Regions from separate parts of the Thioclava sp. genome, predicted to be linked through region 1. Evidence: riboswitches for the same ligand, from Rfam matches in the RefSeq annotation. Region 1 holds a riboswitch; the other holds the start of a gene.
What was found. Region 1 has a riboswitch for cobalamin ahead of ACN0SD_RS14880 (energy-coupling factor ABC transporter permease). Riboswitches for the same ligand answer to the same signal wherever they lie in the genome.
Positions count from the first base shown of each region.

Region 2: linked by a shared signal. The riboswitch ahead of ACN0SD_RS09830 (TonB-dependent receptor plug domain-containing protein) and the one ahead of ACN0SD_RS14880 (energy-coupling factor ABC transporter permease) in region 1 are both predicted to bind cobalamin.

Region 1 covers NZ_JBLXEM010000013.1:39,881-49,687, forward strand. Annotated here, with positions in the region: gene ACN0SD_RS14835 (precorrin-8X methylmutase) at 1-206, shown strand, start outside; gene ACN0SD_RS14840 (precorrin-2 C(20)-methyltransferase) at 212-952, shown strand; gene cobJ (precorrin-3B C(17)-methyltransferase) at 949-1,701, shown strand; gene ACN0SD_RS14850 (cobalt-precorrin-6A reductase) at 1,659-2,429, opposite strand; gene cbiT (precorrin-6Y C5,15-methyltransferase (decarboxylating) subunit CbiT) at 2,428-3,621, shown strand; gene ACN0SD_RS14860 (cobalamin biosynthesis protein) at 3,618-3,950, shown strand; gene cobM (precorrin-4 C(11)-methyltransferase) at 3,947-4,732, shown strand; gene ACN0SD_RS14870 (cobyrinate a,c-diamide synthase) at 4,729-6,048, shown strand; gene cobA (uroporphyrinogen-III C-methyltransferase) at 6,045-6,791, shown strand; cobalamin riboswitch at 6,812-7,031, shown strand; gene ACN0SD_RS14880 (energy-coupling factor ABC transporter permease) at 7,065-7,730, shown strand; gene cobF (precorrin-6A synthase (deacetylating)) at 7,795-8,556, shown strand; gene ACN0SD_RS14890 (hypothetical protein) at 8,858-9,208, shown strand; gene ACN0SD_RS14895 (DMT family transporter) at 9,296-9,807, shown strand, end outside.
Region 2 covers NZ_JBLXEM010000005.1:247,183-256,989, reverse strand. Annotated here, with positions in the region: gene ACN0SD_RS09830 (TonB-dependent receptor plug domain-containing protein) at 1-789, opposite strand, end outside; cobalamin riboswitch at 926-1,126, opposite strand; gene ACN0SD_RS09825 (DUF475 domain-containing protein) at 1,156-2,202, opposite strand; gene ACN0SD_RS09820 (DUF1499 domain-containing protein) at 2,317-2,742, opposite strand; gene speB (agmatinase) at 2,739-3,710, opposite strand; gene ACN0SD_RS09810 (SLAC1 anion channel family protein) at 4,393-5,406, opposite strand; gene ACN0SD_RS09805 (RrF2 family transcriptional regulator) at 5,710-6,198, shown strand; gene ACN0SD_RS09800 (hypothetical protein) at 6,425-6,559, shown strand; gene ACN0SD_RS09795 (TfoX/Sxy family DNA transformation protein) at 6,713-7,060, shown strand; gene ndk (nucleoside-diphosphate kinase) at 7,061-7,483, opposite strand; gene ACN0SD_RS09785 (ABC-F family ATP-binding cassette domain-containing protein) at 7,716-9,614, shown strand; gene ACN0SD_RS09780 (Fe(3+) ABC transporter substrate-binding protein) at 9,799-9,807, shown strand, end outside.

The DNA.
Region 1 (9,807 bases):
TTCATCTGCTCAACATGCTGGAAGACCCCGATTGCCCGCGCCCGGCTGCGATCATTGGTTGCCCGGTGGGATTTGTCGGCGCGGCGGAATCCAAAGCGGCGCTGATCAGCGCGCCTCCCGTGCCTGCGCTGATTGTTCAGGGGCGGCTTGGTGGATCGGCTATCACCGTGGCGGCGCTTAACGCGCTTGCCTCGCGCAAGGAGTGATGCGGATGGGACGGATTATTTGTGCAGGGCTTGGTCCGGGCGACCCAGATTTGATGTCGCGCAGGGCGGATCGCGCGGTCCGCGGTGCGACAGACATCGCCTATTTCCGCAAAAAGGGGCGTTACGGCCAAGCCCGACGCATCGTCGAGGGGATGCTGGCGGATGATGTCGTGGAGCACGCGATGGAATATCCTGTCACCACTGAGATCCCCTTCAACAGCCCCGACTATAACCGGCGGCTCGCCGAGTTTTATGATCAATGGGCGTCGCGCTTGATTACGCTCTCGCAAGGCCGCGATGTTGTTGTGCTATGCGAGGGCGACCCCTTTTTCTACGGCTCATTCATGCATCTCTATACCCGTCTGCGCGGGCAGATCGAGATCGAGGTGATCCCCGGCATCACTGGCATGACGGGGTGCTGGACTGCGATGGGAGAGCCGATCACATGGGGCGACGATGTGATGACGGTGCTGATGGGTTCAATGGGGGAAGACGCATTGGCGCAGCGCATGGTTGCGTGCGATGCGCTGGTCGTGATGAAGACCGGGCGCAACCTGCCCAAGGTCAAGCGCGCTTTGGCCCGTGCGGGACGTCTGGACGAGGCATGGTTGGTTGAGCGCGGCACAATGCCCGATCAACGCATCGCGCGGCTGGCTGAGGTCGAGGAGCATGACTGCCCCTATTTCGCGATTGTCCTTGTGCATGGTCATGGCCGCCGTCCCGAAATTGCGCAGGCCGCGCAATGAGCGGTTGGGTCGTCGTTGCCGGGCTTGGCCCTGGCGCAGAGGATCTGGTGACACCCGAGGTGCGCGCGGCACTGGCGCAGGCCACTGATATCGTGGGCTACATCCCCTATGTCGCACGCATCGCCCCGCGAGAGGGGCTGACACTGCACGCCTCTGACAACCGGGTTGAACTTGAGCGCGCGCATCACGCCTTGCAGATGGCCGCGCAGGGCAAGCGCGTGGTGATCGTTTCCTCTGGTGATCCCGGGGTGTTCGCGATGGCTTCGGCGCTGTTTGAACGTCTGGAGGAGATACCCGAGTTTGCGCATATCGATATCCGCATCCTGCCGGGCATTACCGCGATGTTGGCGGCGGCGGCGCGTGTGGGGGCCCCCTTGGGGCATGATTTCTGCGCGATCAACCTGAGTGACAACCTCAAGCCCTTTGATCTGGTGGAACACCGCTTGCGCCATGGTGCGCGCGGTGATTTCGCAATGGCGTTTTACAATCCGCGTTCCAAGTCGCGCCCGCATCAATTCGCCCGCGTGCTGGAGGTGCTGCGTGAGGAATGTGAACCGACGCGGCTGATCGTCTTTGCGCGTGCGGTTTCGACGCCCGAAGAGATGGTGACCGTCGTCACCCTAGATCAGGCGACACCCGAGATGGCCGATATGCGCACCGTTGTCATCGTGGGCAATAGCACAACGCGGCGTGTTGGAGCGTGGGTTTATACGCCGCGCAGCGCGCCTGATGGCGGGGCTACGTCATGATCGGCCAACCAATCCATCACGCCCTCAACGCTGTCGCGGATGTCGCGCGCGGCCATGTCCGGTCGGTCCACCATGATCACCGGCAGCCCCAATGTGCGCGCCGCCAAAAGCTTGGCCTTTGCACCCGCGCCACCGGAATTCTTGGCAATGATATGGGTGATCTCATGGGTGCGCATCAGTGCGGTGTCCTCGGGCTGCGTGAACGGGCCGCGTGCGATCACGATCTGCGCGTTGCTCAAGGGCAGCGGCGTCGTGGGCGGGTCAACCAGCCGCACCAGATAATGATGCTGCGGTTTTCTGGCAAACACGCCCAACTGTTGCTTGCCAATCGCAAGAAAGATCCGCGCGGGGGGCTCGGGCAGGGCGGCCAGCGCAGCGTTGATATCGGGCACATGACACCACGCGTCGTCAGGCCCTGCCTGCCAAGGCGCGCGCTGATAACTCAGAAGGGGTGTGTTGGTCTGCGCGCAGGCGGCGATGGCGTTATGGCTTATTTGGGCGGCAAAGGGATGGGTGGCGTCGATCACATGAGAGATGTGTTTGGTGCGGATATATTCGGCCAGACCATTGATGCCGCCAAATCCACCAATCCGCATCGGCAGCGGTTGCGAGGCTGGCGCGCGCGTGCGTCCGGCGTAGGAAAATATTGCCCCAATCGCATCTTGGGCAAGCCTTTGGGCCAGTTGGCTGGCTTCGCTGGTGCCGCCAAGCAGCAAGAGGCGCGTCATGTGTAATCCTTGGCTCAGCATCATCGGTCTTGGCGAAGATGGCCTGTGCGGGCTGTCAGATGCAAGCCGCGATGCACTCTCGCGCGCACAGGTCATTTTTGGCGGGGGGCGCCATCTAAGCCTGATCGACGCACAAGGTCGGGGCCGCGCGTGGTCAGTGCCTTTTGATCTTGCCCCTGTGCTGGCGTTGCGCGGGCGGCCGGTGGTGGTGCTGGCCTCGGGCGATCCGTTCTGGTTTGGCGTGGGCGGCGCGTTGGCCCGACATCTTGCGCCCGAGGAATGGTGCGCACATCCGGTTGCGGGTGTGGTGTCGCTGGCCTGTGCGCGCCTTGGTTGGCGGGTCGAAGAGGTTCGTGCGATGGGCTTACATGCCGTCGGTTTTGCGCCGCTTGGTAGTGAAATTCATTGCGGGATGCAGATTGTCGCAACGCTGCGTGACGCTAAAGCGGTGCCGGAACTTGCGCAATGGCTGACTGAAAACGGCTTTGGCGCGGTGCAGATGCATATTCTTGAACGCCTTGGCGGCCCACACGAACGCCTCCGTCAGACGCGGGCGGATAGCTTTGCGATTGCAGATGTCGCAGCACCTGTGACGGTGGCGCTTGATGGCGTAGATTTGCCAGTCGGGGCTGGTCTGTCGCGCGTTCCGGGGCGTCCTGAAAGCGCATTCGTGCATGACGGGCAAATCACCAAATCAGCCGTGCGCGCGCTTACGCTTGCAGCACTGGCGCCGCGTCCGGGCGAGATGTTGTGGGATGTTGGCGCGGGATCGGGGTCAATCTGCGTTGAATGGGGGCTTGCGGGCGGTCGAGCGGTTGCAATTGAGCCACGCGCGGACCGCTGCGCCAATATCCGCGCCAATATCGACGCATTCGGTTTAACCCGCCAGATTACATTGGTTCAGGGGCACGCCCCCGAGGTGCTGGCGGAAAATCTTCCGCCACCGGATGCGATCTTTGTCGGAGGCGGTGGATCGGGGGCGCTTTTTGACGCGCTGTGGGGACATCTTGGGCCCGGCGGGCGCCTTGTTTGCAATGCTGTGACGCTAGAGACCGAGGCCCTGTTGGTGGCCTTGCACGCGCGCCTCGGCGGCACGCTGACCCGGATTGAGATCGCCCAAGCTGCGCCTTTGGGACGGATGCGCGGCTGGCTGCCCGCGCGCCCGGTCGTGCAATGGGCGGTAACGCGATGAGGGTCGTGGGGCTTGGGTTTCGCGGAACGATTACGCCAAAGGCCTTGGCGGCTGCGTTGGAGCAGGCCGGGGCATTTGATTGCGTGGCCACTGCCGCGCAAAAAGCGTCGGCATTGGCCGCAGCCTTGCCGGGGGTGCGGGTGGTGGGCGTCGACGTGGCGGGGGTGGCAACGCCGACGCAATCCAAGGCATCGCTCAGCGCGTATGGCACCGGCTCGGTGGCAGAAGCTGCGGCACTCATCGCCGCAGGGGCGGGCGCGCGGCTATGCCATACGCGTAGAATTATCGGCGGCGTGACCATCGCGCGCGCACAAGGAGATAAGATATGACAGTGCATTTTATCGGAGCCGGACCCGGAGCGGCCGATCTGATCACGTTGCGTGGGCGCGATCTGATCGCATCCAGCCCGGTGTGTCTTTACGCGGGCTCGCTGGTGCCAAAGGCGCTGCTAGATCATTGCCCCGAAGGCGCAAAGATCGTGAACACTGCTTCGCTGAGCCTTGATGAAATTACCGATGCGATCAGTGCGGCCCATTTCGAGGGCAATGACGTGGCGCGGCTGCATTCGGGTGACCTGTCGGTCTGGTCCGCGATGGGCGAGCAGTTGCGCCGGTTGCGCGCGCTGGACATTCCCTATGATGTGACGCCCGGCGTGCCGAGCTTTGCCGCCGCCGCTGCGACACTTGGGGCCGAGCTAACCTTGCCGGGCGTGGTGCAATCGGTGGTGTTGACGCGCACCTCGGGACGCGCGAGCGCGATGCCCGAGGCAGAGAGCCTGCAAAACTTTGCGCGCACCGGGGCGGTGCTGGCGATTCATCTCTCGGTTCACGTGTTGGAAAAAGTCGTGGCTGATCTGTCCCCGCATTACGGCGCGGATTGCCCGGTGGCGGTGGTCTGGCGTGCGAGCTGGCCTGATGAGCGGGTGGTGCGCGCGACCTTGGGAACGCTGAAAACAGCCGTCGGCGATGAGATGGCGCGCACGGCTTTGATCCTTGTCGGACGCTCAATCGGCGCCGAGGAGTTTGACGAAAGCCGTCTTTATTCGGGTGATTATGATCGCCGGTATCGCCCCGTTGGCACCAATCCGCGTTTCCCCGGGGCTGGCGCATGACGCCGGGGTTGGTGATCTCCGGTGCGGCTTCGGGTGTGGGGAAAACAACCTTCACACTGGGGCTTATGGCGGCGTTGCGGGCGCGCGAAATGGCGGTGCAGCCCTTCAAATGCGGCCCCGACTACATTGATCCGGCCTTTCACACGGTGGCGGCGGGACGCGCGTCGCTCAACCTTGATGGCTGGGCCATGGCGCCTGCGCAGATTTTAGACCTCGCGGATAGAGAGGCCGATATTGCTGTCGCAGAAGGCTCGATGGGGCTGTTTGATGGCGTGGCGCAACCGGGCGAAACCGGGGTCGGAGCAAGCGGGGATATCGCCGCCCTGATGGGCTGGCCGGTCGTTCTGGTGATTGATGTCACGGGGCAGGCGCAAAGCGCAGCGGCTGTGGCGCAAGGTTTGGCGCAGTTTCGCGAGGATGCGCAAGTCGCGGGGGTGGTGCTGAACAAAGTCGCCTCGCCCCGCCATGAGGCGTTGGTGCGCGCGGGGTTTGCGCAGGCCGCGATCCCGGTGCTTGGCGCGCTGCCGCGTCAGGCGGGAATTGAGTTGCCATCGCGCCATCTGGGACTAGTGCAGGCCGAAGAGACGGGTGACCTCGAATCCCTTCTCGCCAAGGCGGGGAATGTCGTGGCGGCGCATTGCGATCTTGATGCCATTGTCGCCGCAGCGCGTGCCGGGCAAAGGAAACCGGCGGTGCATCGTCTCACACCACCGCCCGGAATGCGGATCGCTTTGGCACGCGATGCGGCTTTTTCTTTCGTCTATCCCCATCTGATTGAGGGCTGGCGCGCGGCGGGCGCGACCATCTTGCCGTTTTCGCCGCTGGCTGACGAGGGGCCTGACGATAGCGCGGACTGCTGCTGGCTGCCGGGGGGCTATCCCGAGTTGCATGCCGGGCGTCTGGCCGCGAATGCAACCCTGCGCGCCGGGATTGGGCGTTTTGCACAAACCCGGCCCGTTCATGGTGAATGCGGCGGTTACATGGCTTTGGGTGCAGGGTTGATTGATGCGCAGGGGCAGCGCCATGCGATGCTTGGGCTACTTGGGCTTGAGACCAGTTTTGCCAAGCGCAAGATGAATTTGGGCTACCGTCTGGCGCGGTTGAGCGCGCCGATCCCGGGCCATGCGGTTGGTGCGCGCTTGCGTGGGCATGAGTTTCACTATGCGACGATCCTATCGCAGCCCGATGCGCCCTTGGCCGAGGTTTGCGACGCTAATGGGGCTGGCGTGGCGCAAACCGGTTCATGGCGAAAGGCCGCAGGTGGTGGCCAAGTTAGCGGCACGTTTTTTCACTTTATTGCAGAGGCCAGCCTATGAGTGAATTTGTCTCGTTCGTTTCCTCGGGCGCCGGAGACCCCGATTTGTTGACCCTCAAGGCGGTTGATCGGTTGCAACGCGCCGATGTGGTGTTGTTTGATGACCTCGCCTCGGGGGCGATCCTAAGTCATGCGGGGCCGCAGGCCGAATTGATTGCCGTGGGCAAGCGCGCGCGCCGCCCTTCGGTCAAACAAAACCACGTTAGCCGGTTGCTGGTGGATCACGCACGCACCGGCGCGCGCGTGGTGCGGCTCAAATCGGGCGATTGCGGTATTTTCGGGCGACTGGAAGAAGAGATGATCGCGCTTGATGCGGCCGGGATCGATTACGAGATCATTCCCGGCGTGCCATCTGCGTGCGCGGCGGCGGCGGCGGCTGGGCTGCCCCTGACACGGCGCTTGTCGGCGCGGCGGGTGCAGTTTGTGACCGGCGCGGATGTGACCGGCGATTTGCCCGAAGCGCTGAACTGGGCGGCACTGGCCGATCCGGGGGCCACGACAGTGGTTTATATGGGTAAACGCACGTTTCCCAAGCTGGCGGCTCAGTTGATTGCGCAAGGAATGTCGCGCGACACGCCCGCGCTTTTGGCCCAAGCTGTGGGGCATGCGGAACAAAAACTGCAACGCAGCACAATTGGTGCGCTTGCCGATCAGCTTGCGCAGGCGTGCCCCGATCAACCCGCGTTGATCTTATATGGGCCTCTTGCTGGCGAGGCCGAGGACAAGCACTCAACCGGGGCTTGACGTTACATGCGCGCTCGCGTTTACCTGAACCCCTGTTTGGTGCCCATGATTGCGCAAAGCGCAGGGCTCAATCGGGAACGGGGAAGGGTGGACCAAGTTGCGGCACCCAAAGCCCCGGCCGCCCCCGCGACTGTATGCGGCGAGCGCGCTCTGAAAAACCACTGGGGATGTGCCCCTGGGAAGGTAGAGTGCCGCCTCGACCCGCGAGCCAGGAAACCGGCCATCAGGTCAACTCAACCAGCCGTCGGGTGTGACGGCAAGGAGATCTGTAATATGCATATCGAACCGGGCGTCGTCACGGGCGCCAAACTCATTCTCAGCTACGCAACCGCTGCTACTGCGGGGGTGTATACGCTCAAGACCGCCTATGAAGCGGTGCGCCAACAAGGGCTTGGCTCGCTTGTGTTGCGCACGGCCATCGCATCGCTCGCAGTTTTCACCTTTTTCCAACTGATGCCGCATTACCCGGTTGGCGTGTCCGAGGTGCACCTTATCCTAGGCTCGACCTTGTTTCTAACGCTCGGGGCGGCACCTGCCGCGATTGGTCTGTCGCTTGGGTTGCTTATTCAGGGCCTGTTTTTTGCGCAGTTCGATCTGCCGCAATACGGCATGAACGTGACCACGCTGCTGGTGCCGTTGTTCGGGCTGCAATACCTCGCGCAGCGCCTGATTGCGCCGGGCACTGCCTATGTTGATCTCAAATATACGCAGGCGCTTGCGCTTTCGACGGCGTATCAAGGCGGCATCGTCGGCTGGGTGGCGTTCTGGGCGCTTTATGGACAGGGCTTTGCCGAGATCGGTCAGGTTATGACCTTCGGCGTCGCTTATATGTCGGTCATCTTGCTTGAACCGCTGGTTGACCTAGCGGTTCTTGGTGCGGCCAAGCGGCTGCATGCGCTCAAGGGCTCGGTTTGGGTGACCCCACGCCTTTTTGCCTGAGAACAGCCGGGAATTTGCAAATGTTTGGGAGGCTTCGGCCTCCCTTTTGCGACGGAGCACTTAGATGATCGAGCTTAGCCTGATCGGTATTGGAACCGGCAACCCTGATCACATCACGGCGCAAGCCGTTAAGGCGATGAACGCGGCCGATCTGATCCTGATCCCGTTGAAAGGGGCGGATAAATCCGACCTCGCCGGGCTGCGAAGGACGTTGTTGTCGCAACATTTGGTCAATGCGGAGACACAGGTTGTCGAGTTTGACCTGCCAGTGCGTGATGCCGCCAACCCGTCCTATTCTGTGGGCGTCGCCGACTGGCACGATGCAATCGCTGCAGCGTGGGAACACCAGATTTGCGCGGTCTTGGGCGCAAATCCTGCGGGTCGCGTAGCGTTGCTGATATGGGGCGATCCGATGCTGTATGATAGTAGCCTGCGGATTGCCCAACGGTTGGGGCGGAGGATCCCTGTGGTCCCGCACGTGATCCCCGGCATCACCGCAATTCAGGCGTTATGTGCGGCTCATGCGATACCGCTCAATGAGGTGGGCGCTCCGGTGATTATTACCACGGGGCGCCAACTGCGCACAAATGGCTGGCCAGTAGGGGCCCAAACGGTTGTCGTGGTACTGGACGGGGAGTGCTCTTTCCAGGCGCTCGACCCGGAGGGGATTTCGATCTGGTGGGGCGGCTGCGTGGCGATGCCGCAAGAGGCACTGATTGCGGGACCATTACGTGCGGTTGGGACGCAGATCATCACCACCCGCGCCGCCTTGCGCACAAAGAACGGTTGGGTGATGGATGTTTATCTAATGCGTCGCGGGAATTGAGCTGGCTAACTGGCGCAACACTTTGCAGCAAAAGTTCAGCCCTCATGTAGATGAATTTACTCGCACCGAAGTCCGGAACTTGCAGGCGTATTTGTAAGACGTCAGGGCAATGAAAGCGTTTAGCCGTCGCGCCAAAATGAAAGTCGCCATGAAGACTGTGAGATGTGCGTGCCGTTGATCATGATGCCCTATTTAGAGGCTTTCTGAACCATCCCGTTCGCTGACCAGAAAGCGATTGCTCGCAACGGCTGAGACGAATTCGGTCACTTTGCCTGGGGTCTGGTCCTTCAGTGGAGGAGACATGGCCCTGCTTATTCGTGCTGCATCGCTCGCAAAAATGCCCGGTGTCTCAATTCGTAGGGGCAAACGCTCAAAAAGGTGTCTGAGATTGATGGAGATGGAGGGCGAGATGCAAGGCCAAGCAAGCAATGCTGAGACGTTTGCAAGGAACGCGGTCGCGATAAAGGCCTTCTCGCGCATCGCAGAAGTTTGGAAGATGAGCGCGGCGGAAGCTGCCGGTGTTGATGGCAGTAGCACAGTGATGGCCCTTAACCTCGCCGAACGGCAAGTAAGGACTGGAACTGGTGGTCTGCTGCATGCCGCGCGAATGATCGTTCTGGACCGAGGTCGACTGATCACATTCGTAGTGTAGAGGGAACCGCGTGATGTTTTAGAAAACCTTGGAATGTTGTGGGCGGAACGGTAAGGCTTGGGCTGGCCCACGCTTCTGGAATCGCAAATGACACGAAGTCCCACGTTCGGCATCTTCCTCGCCCTTTTCGGGGCGCTGGCGATCACGCCTGACACATTGCTCATGCGGTGGTCCGAGATGAATGGCTCCCAGATGGTCGCTTGGCGCGGGCTCCTGATGGGCTCGGCGATGCTACTGGCTTGGCTGATCTTCCGGTGGCGCCACCTTCAAGGCGATCTGCGTGCCATCGCCTGCGGGGCGGGGCTTCTGATCGTGCTTTGCCAAGCTTGCAACGCCTCGCTCTTTGCTATCGGCATCGCGGTGGCGCCGGTCTCGGTCGTGCTATTCAGCGTTGCTACCGTGCCAATCTTTGCCGCGCTGCTGTCGCGGATGATTATGGGAGAGACCGCGCATTGGACAACGTGGGTTGCGACAGCGTCCGTGTTGGCTGGCATCGGCGTCGCTGTTTTCGGGACAGCACCCGCGCAGACCACCGGCAGCCCGCTGCTTGGCGCTGCAATAGGGCTGGGTGTTGCGATGTTCCTCGCGCTCAGTTTCGT
Region 2 (9,807 bases), on a different contig from region 1:
ATCGACTACGTAGGCCGCCGCAGACCCCGATCCAGTCGCCGAGTCATAGTCGTAATTTTGATACGATTGGCGCAACATCACCCCGGCGGTCAACCAGTCGGTGATGTCATATTGCCCCGTGATCGTCCCCGTCGAAAGAGTCGAGGAATCGCGCTGGCCACCATCGCCCGAGATATCGTAGCCGCCTTTGTGATCTTGCGCGATGCTAAAGGCGATCTGCCCACGCGCGCCCCTATATTGCGCATTATAGTTGACATGTGTCGTGCCATACGACCCGTAACCAATGCCCGTCTGCTGATGCAGCCCCGGTTCGCTTGCCTTTTTGGTGGTAATCGAGATCACACCCGCCGCCGCATTGGCCCCGCCAATCACTGATTGCGGACCGCGCAACACCTCGATGCGTTCGATATCAGCCACGTCTAGCCCGTTGAAATAAAACGCGCCATTGTAGCCCGCCGAGGCTTTGACGCCATCAATCAACACCACGGTCATATTTGAATCACCGCCACGGATGAACACACTGCCCAGCGACGCATCGGTTTGGGTGACCGCCACACCGGGCACGCTCGAAAGCGCTTGCGTCACGGTTGCATAGCCGAGCCGGTCGATCTCATCAGCGGTGACGACTGTATAGCTGCGCCCATAGGTCAAGGCATTCAGCGGCTTAGAGCCAAGCGCGCCCGAAAACACAATCTCATCCAGCGCATAGGGTTGGCTGTCTTGCGCCAACGCGGGGGTGGCGAGTGCGGTGGATAGCAGCAGGGCCGTCGTAAGTTGGGTGGTTTTCATATCCAAATCCCTCGGAACGCAGCACGTAGCTTGCGTGAACTTCGTATTTTAAGTCTTTGGAAAAATGCCATTTCCGCCGACGGTGAAACTGTCACCACGAGCGGAATACCGCCTCTCCCGCACACCCCGCGCAGGCAGAAAGGATGAGCGCCTCGGCAGGTCTCCTGGCTTGCGGGTCGTCGTTCAAGCTGGCCTTCCCGGATCATCGACCCAGTGGCTAAGTCAGCCGTCACTCACCGCTCACAGTTGCGGGGGCAGCCCCGGAATAAGCACAACGCGCGCTGCACCGGGTTCCCTTTTGATCCGCAGGTGCGGAACCGAAGTGGCCCCCGGATGCCCGCTCATAGCCGCCCTGTCAAGGAAATTTCAACGCTCGTGAGCGATCCGTGCGCGCCTGTTGAACCGGATCGAGGAAAACAGCGCGAACCCGATCAGCCCCGCACCAACCAGCCCGGTGATCGCCTCGGGGACATGCACGAGGGTCTGGGCAAACATCACCATCGACAGGATCAGGATCGACCAGAACGCACCATGTTCGAGATAGCGGAATTCTGACAGCGTGTTGCGTTCCACCAGCATCAGCGTCATCGAGCGCACATACATCGCCCCCACGCCCAGCCCGATGGCGATCAGGAACAGGTTTTGCGTCAGCGCAAAGGCCCCGATCACGCCATCAAAGCTAAACGAGGCATCGAGCACTTCGAGATACAGAAATCCGCCCAGACCGGCGCGCGCAGTGGCGGCGGATAAACTGGCGCGGTCTAGCACCTGCCCCAGCACCTCAACGGCCAGAAACGTCGCCAGCCCCGCAACCGAGGCGAACAGAAAGTCACCCTCACTCCCCTCGGGCAGGATCCAGGTGAAGCCAAGGATCACCAACAGCACAAAGCCGATTTCAAGCCCGCGCACCGAGGCACAGGCCCGCATCCGGCATTCAAGCGTTGCGATCCAATCGACATCCTTGCCCTCGTCGATAAAGTAATTCAGCGCGACCATCATCAGGAATGCGCCGCCAAAACCGGCAATCGACAGATGCGCTCCGTCGATGATGCGGGCGTATTCGGCGGGCTGTTGCGCGGCCAGTTGGATCGCCTGCCACGGCCCGATTCCGGCGGCGATCACCACAATCAGCAGCGGAAACAAGATGCGCATCCCGAACACCGCAATCACGATACCCCACGTCAGGAACCGCTTTTGCCAGATCGGGCTCATAGTCTTGAGCTTGTTGGCATTCACGATCGCATTGTCGAAACTGAGCGAAATTTCCAGCACTGCCAGCACCGCCGCGATCAGCAGAAACGAGATCGCCCCGCCCCATGTGCCCGAATGCTGATACCCCAGCGCGAATGCCCCGAGGAGTCCTGCGATGGTGACCAAGAAGGCCCAAGTAAAATATCGCATCGCGCTGGTCATGCTGGCTCCCGCTGTCCCTTGCTGGCATGGAGCGCAAATAAGAAGCCCCCGGCCCGCGCACAAGACATGGCACTGCAAGAGAATTTGGTTGTGGCAGGAATGCCTGTGTGGGCGCTAAAGACCCGCCTCGTCCAGCCAGCCCTTGATGCGTTTGGCGTTCACCCCAAGATCAAAGGAGCCAAACACCAGATGGCCGCGAATTTGCACTGTGTCGCCTGAGATCCAGACATTGGTGACATCGGGAAAGCCCCAGAATGCCGAGCGGGTGACATAGCTGGCGTGTCCTGCCTCAAGGCTGCCCGCCACCTGCCGGGTGCGCGCGCTGGCGCGAATGATGCGGTCCAGCGCACTCATCGCGGCGACCGGATCGCTCGGCGTGCGCGCGGCCTGAAAGCTGCCCGTTTCGGGGTAGTCTCCGGGTGGTTTTGCCAGCCCGCCCACCGCGTAACGCGCCGGATCAATCGAGGCCAGACGCACATAGGCATCGCCCGCCGCGATCAGTACGACGACAATGGCTACGCTCCAGATCAACACCTTCATACGCCCTCCTTGCGCAGCCCCCAGCCTGCCAGCGCCAGCAGCTCAGTTGCGACATGCGCCCCCGCAATCGCGGTCGCGCCGGTCGGGTCATAGGGGGGGGACACTTCAACCACATCGCCGCCGACCATGTTGATACCCTTAAGCCCGCGCAGCAAAGCCGCTGCCTGCCAGCTTGCCAAGCCACCCCAAACCGGGGTGCCGGTGCCGGGCGCGAAGGCCGGATCAAGACCATCGATATCAAAGGTGATATATGTGGGTCGGTTTCCCACCACGTCACGGATGCGCGCCAGCGTCGCGTCGATCCCGTCTTGATGGACCGAGGGCGCATCCAAAATCGTAACGCCCAGCGTATCGGGGTTGTCGGTGCGGATGCCGACCGAGACGGTGGTCTCGGGCGCCACCAGCCCCAGTTTCAGCGCCTTATACAGGAAGGTGCCGTGGTCGATCCGGCTCATGTCGTCATCTGCCCAAGTGTCGGAATGGGCGTCGAACTGGATCAGCGCCACGGGGCCGTGTTTGGCCGCCACCGCGCGCAGGATCGGCAGCGTGATGAAGTGATCACCCCCCAGCGTGATCGGCACCACTCCGGCATTGATGATCTGCGCCAGATGTGCCTCGATCCGGGCGGGCACCTCCGCCACATTGGCATAGTCAAACGCCATGTCGCCGTAATCGACGATTGCCAGTTCGCTCAGCGGATCATAGCCCCAGCCATAGGGCGCATCGAACGCTTGCAGGGTTGACGCCTCACGGATCGCGCGCGGGCCAAACCGCGTCCCGGGACGGTTCGTCACCGCCTGATCAAAGGGGATGCCCGTCACCGCAATCTGCGCGCCGCTCAGGTCTTTGCTGTAACGCCGGCGCAGGAAACTGGTCGCCCCGCCAAAGGCGTTCTCGAAACTCAGGCCGCGCAGTTCAGCGCGCGTAAAAGCCTGATCGATCTGTGTCTTCGCATCTTCAAGCGCCATGACGCCCCCCTTTTTCTAGCTACAGATGTGGCGCGGCGCGCGAGATAGGTCAAGCGTGCGCCGCATCGCCCAGCGACACCCCGCCACACCTGCGCGCACTCACGTTGCGGGCAAAGTTGATCCGAATCTAGCCGTTCACCGTTTCATTGCCTTGGGCTGATGACACTTCTTCGAGCTACGGCGGACTTCAGCCACAAAAAAGTTATTCGTTACCGCGCTTGCCGAAAGCACAGCACTTGCAAGCGCCGCTTTTGCAGATGACGCTGAACTCGATGTAGCCTTATCTTGACGAGGTCTTAATGGGCCGTGGCGCTACCTTGACCGGATCAGGATAAGCGCGGCCTTGCGCAGTTCATGGCTGAGAGTTGTGCGGCCTGTCGCTAAGGCTTCAACGTGAGGGCGAAGTTTACGACCCCTTCGGTCCGATCAAAAAACCTGGCGCAGACGTGCTGCCCAAGATCGTTTTCCCGATCCTGCTCGCGCGCACGAAAAGCACGCCCAAGCCCTACACGATGCTCACCGAGCAATATGACGGGCCGAAAAGATCGAAACACCTTGGCGCGCGGGGGGCAATCTCGCTCGCTGTTTTTATGGGGCTGGACGGTCACACTCCTGCACGACTGCGCCACGAAAAAGGGCGGGGAAATGCCCACCCTTCAACGCTTGAATATGTCGGAACGGTTTACTCAGGTTGGCAAATCTCGCCGCGCACAATACCGACAACGGTGCGCCAGACCAGCCCGATGATCAGGATCGTCAGGGCCACCAAAAACGCCATCCCCAGCCGCTCATGCGCGACGGAATGGGCGTATTCGCCATGCAGGAAGGTGGCGATAGTCAGCGCAGCCAGCGGAAAGCTGAGCGCCCAATAGCTCATCGCGAAAGGCAGGCGCAGGATGCGGGGCACTTGCACCGCCACGAGCGCTGCAAACACATAGGCCAGCGACAGCAGGATATGGGCGAACGGATCGACCCCGTGGCCTGCCACGGCCCCCGGCGTGACCGGAGTCCCCGTCAGGCGCAGCCATGAAATAAAGGCAATCGCAGGGGGCGCAATCATGATCACCAAGGTCGGTTGCAACTTGCCCGGCATCGGGTCGTGAAACACCAGTCGGTTAAACACCAGCGTCAGCAAGATCAGCCAGAAGATCAAACCGGCAGAAAAGAACAGCCAGCTAATTTCAACAAAACCGAGCTGCGCACCGGCGACCGGAACAATCACATTGCCCACCGCCGGGATGAACCACGCGGGGTTCAACTGCCCATGCATGAACGAGCGCGTGCCGATCCAGTTCGTGACAACCGCCAGCGTCAACACCCCTTGCAGTGCCGTGCCCACGACCCACAGGCTCAGCGCCAAGGGCATCGAGACGGTCATCGCGATGATCGCCAGCAATAGCAGCGACACGGCAATGGTCGGGAAAAACGCCAGCCGGACCGGGTGATGCCACTCTTCTTTCAGCGCCTGGGGGTATTTCGCTGCCTTGGCGAGATAAAACCCAAGGATCAGCACAAAGACGATTGCCGTGAACGCAAACATCACCTGATAGGGCAGCGGCCCCAGCCCCATCGGCTTGGCGGCCGCGCGCAGGGCCAGCGTGAAGCCTCCCAAGCCCATCGTGGTCGCGAAAAACGTGATCGGGAAATGCTCGAGCCTGTTATGGGCGTCGCTTGGCGCCATTTCTGTCGTGCTCATTTTACCGTCTCCATGCTGGGCGCCAGGGGCGACCTTTGCCTAAGGGGTTCATATCTAAGGTAGGGCAGGTTGCACCAATAGCCCCCGGCCCTGCGACACCACGAAGTACGATTTGCGCGAGCCATGCAGGGCGGCCCGAAAACATATTCGAGACACTGCATGTATCGCATCACTCCCCGTGACGGGCGCTGACATAATGACGCATCTGTGATGCATTTTTTCGTGCGCGCGACATGACTCAAATCAAACAGTTCGCGCGAAATACCTCGTAAGAATGAAATCACCCAAGCCTCGGAGGCATAGATGCGGCTGACCACTCGAAGCAACCTCGCGATGCGTGTGCTGATGTTTTGTGCGGTAAATCCTGGCCAGATCGTGCGCAAACACGAGATCGCCGTAGCCTGCAATGCCTCGGAGAACCATCTTGCGCAGGTGGTAAACACGTTGGCCCAGACCGGGTTCATCAAGACCCATCGTGGGCGTTCTGGCGGTTTGGAACTTGCGCGCGCGCCGGCGAAAATCGGGGTTGGGGATGTGCTGCGCAGCTTTGAGGGGATTTTGCCCTTCGCCGAATGTTTTGACGCGGACACAAATACTTGCCCGCTATCGCAGGCCTGCTTGTTGCGCGAGGCGTTGATGGATGCGCTTGAGGCGTTCTATACCTCGCTTGACCGCAAGACGCTCGCCAATCTGGTCGAGGATAACGCGGCCCTTGAGGCGATTTTGCATATGGACGGGGGCAAGCGCGGGCGCATCTGTGCCGCAGGCGGCAAAGTAAATACAGCGTCCTAGCAAAGATCAGCGCACCCCAAACACCGTGCCACAAAAAAGCCCGAATCATCGGCCTTCAGCGCGTTTCGTGTCGCTCGCGTCACAGTTTCTTAACGCGCGATCACGCGAATGCGCTCAAAATTCAGTTTTTCTTGACCCCCCCTTTAAACGGCCCAAGCCTCAGCCTAATTGTCGCACTATAAGCGGGACTCACCCCGCAAACGCGACTCATGATGAGGCAAGTGTCATGCAACAGCAATCGGGCGGCCAATCTGGCCAACAACAACAGGGCGGATCGCCCCGTCCCAGCCAGCAACAGGGCCAAAGCGGCGGCGCGCAGCAGCAGGGCGGCACCGTCTTCAAAGACTGGGCGTCGATCTAGCATCGCCTTGGCGACGCGCCCTCACGGGGGCGCGAGTCGCCTGCCCTGACAGGCGCTATTTTTCGCAATATTGCGCCGATTTCCAGATCGACTTGCGCAATCTTGCGCCCCGCGCCAATCTGACCCCCAATCGCGATTTCGTGTAGGTGTCAGATGAGTGACGAGATCACCTCGATTTCCGGTCTTGGCCCGGCCAGTGCGCAGGGCTTTGCCCGTGCTGGCATCACCAGCGCGCGGCAGTTGCGTGCGCTTGGCGCCCATGAGGCCTATCGCGCATGGTTAACGGCGGGCAACTTCGCGCATTTCATTGGCTATTATGCGCTGCATATGTCGCTGCAAGGCCGCCCGTGGAATGATTGTCGCGGCAGCGAAAAAGCAAACTTGCGCAAATCATTCGATGCGCTTTGTGCCGAGGTGAAAGCCGCCCTTCCCCCAACAGACAAAGGCCGCACCCAACTGGATGCGGCCCTTGATGAGATCGGTTTGCGTGAAAAACGCTGATTAGCCGACGATTTCGAGACCCGAGAAGAAGAAAGCGATTTCTTCTGCAGCGGTTTCGGGCGCGTCTGAGCCGTGCACCGAGTTCTCACCAACCGACAGGGCGAATTCCTTGCGGATCGTGCCGTCTTCGGCATCGGCGGGGTTGGTCGCGCCCATCACTTCGCGGTTTTTCAAGATCGCGCCTTCGCCCTCAAGCACCTGCACGACGACCGGCTCGGAGACCATGAACTCGCACAGTTCGCCATAAAACGGGCGCTCTTTGTGGACTGCGTAGAATTGACCGGCCTGCTCCATCGTCATCTGGATGCGTTTTTGTGCGACGATGCGCAGACCCGCTTCCTCAAATTTGGCGTTGATCTTGCCGGTGAGGTTGCGCTTGGTTGCGTCGGGCTTGATGATGCTGAACGTGCGTTCGATGGCCATGTGAGACCCTTTCTTTCATGCTTCGTGGCCGGTCGATCCGGTCCTGAATATCACGCGCCTGCTAGCATGCAGGGCGAGGCTTGAAAAGCCCTCACGCGCCAGTCGCGCCCCGATATGGCACAGCTTCGTTGCAACTTTATGAAGGTGCCCGCGCCTTTTATGCGCAACAATTTCATCCCCATTCGCGCAGCGCCGATTGACGCGCCCGCCCGCCTGCTGCAAGGGAGGGCGCATGTTGCGCATCACAGATATATCCTATTCGATCGAAGGCCGCCCGCTGTTTGCCGGCGCCTCTGCCACCATACCCGAGGGCCATAAGGTCGGCCTTGTCGGCCCAAATGGCGCGGGCAAAACCACGCTGTTTCGCCTGATCCGGGGCGAGTTGACGCTGGATGGCGGGGAAATCACCCTGCCTTCACGCGCCAAAGTCGGCGGTGTGGCGCAGGAAGTGCCGTCGTCTTCGACCTCGCTGCTCGATACGGTTCTGGCGGCCGATGAGGAACGCGCAAGCCTGCTCGCGGAATCCGAAATCGCCACCGACGCCCATCGCATCGCCGACATTCAGACCCGACTGGTGGATATCGACGCGTGGTCGGGCGAGGCGCGCGCCAGCTCGATCTTGCGCGGTCTGGGTTTTGACAACGAGGACCAAGCCCGCCCCTGTTCCGATTTCTCGGGCGGCTGGCGGATGCGCGTGGCGCTGGCGGGGGTGCTGTTTGCCCAGCCCGATTTGTTGCTGCTGGACGAACCGACGAACTATCTTGATCTTGAGGGCGCACTGTGGCTGGAGCAATATCTGGCCCGCTATCCCCACACCGTGATCGTGATTTCGCACGACCGCGATTTGCTCAACCGCGCTGTCGGCGCGATCCTGCATCTCGAAGAGCGCCAGTTGACGCTGTATCAGGGCGGCTATGACACGTTTGCGCGCACCCGTGCGCTGCGCCGCGAGGCTCAAGCCGCGCAGGCCAAGAAACAAGACACGCGGCGCGCCCATCTGCAAAGCTTCGTGGATCGCTTTCGCGCCAAGGCCAGCAAGGCCAAGCAGGCCCAAGCCCGCGTGAAGATGCTCGAAAAGATGGTGCCGATCACCGCCCCCGAGGAGGCGGCGCAACAGGTCTTCACCTTCCCCGAACCCGAACAGCTCAGCCCGCCGATCATCACGATGGAGGGCGCAGCTGTCGGTTATGGCGGCCCCGCGATCCTGAAACGACTGGATCTGCGCATCGATCAGGACGACCGCATCGCGCTGCTCGGGCGCAACGGCGAGGGCAAATCAACGCTGTCGAAGTTCCTGGCCGATAAGCTGGCCGCGATGGAGGGCAAGATCACCCGTTCCTCCAAGCTGCGCATCGGCTATTTCGCCCAGCATCAGGTGGACGAGTTGCATCTGGATGAAACGCCTTTGCAGCACCTGCGCAGCCAACGCCCCGATGAGGCGCAGGCAAAGCTGCGCGCGCGGCTGGCCGGGTTTGGCCTGCGCGCCGATCAGGCGGAAACGGCTGTGGGCAAGCTGTCGGGCGGACAAAAGGCGCGCCTCTCGCTGCTGCTGGCAACGCTTGATGCGCCCCATCTGCTGATTTTGGACGAGCCGACCAACCACCTTGATATCGAAAGCCGCGAGGCGCTGGTTTCGGCGCTGACCGAATATTCCGGCGCGGTGATTTTGGTCAGCCATGACATGCACTTGCTTAGCTTGGTGGCCGACCGCCTTTGGCTGGTCAAAGATGGCGGCGTCGCACCCTATAGCGGTGATCTTGACAGCTATCGCGCCGAATTGCTGGCCCCAGCCGCCCCGGCGGGCAAGCAAAAACCGGCCAAACCGGCCAAGCAGGCGAAAAAAACCGCGCCCGCTGCACCTGCCACGCCAAGCGCGCCTAAACCTGCACGCGACGCGCGCCAGAACCTGAAAAAGGCGCTGCGCGAAAGCGAGGTGCGCGTGGCCAAGCTGGCGGAGATGATGGAAAAGCTGGATGCGATCATGGCCGATCCCAAGCTCTACTCCGCCGCGCGCGCTGCCGAGGCAGAGCGTTGGTCGAAGAAACATGCCGAGCTGCGCACCGCGATGACCCGCGCCGAAAGCTTGTGGCTCGAAGCGCTTGAAAACTTCGAGGCGGTTGAAAAGGGCTGATCGCCAGCAAGGGCGCGACCATTCCACCGCGTCTTAGGAACTGCATTGCAAAACGCCCGGTTCGCAAATGCGCCGGGCGTTTTTTTTTCGATCCAAAATTAATTTCTGATTATTTCACTCAACTATTGACGGGCTCGTGATCGCCTTTTACCTCTGGCCGCGAACCGCGTGACAGGAGAGAGACATGAAAACG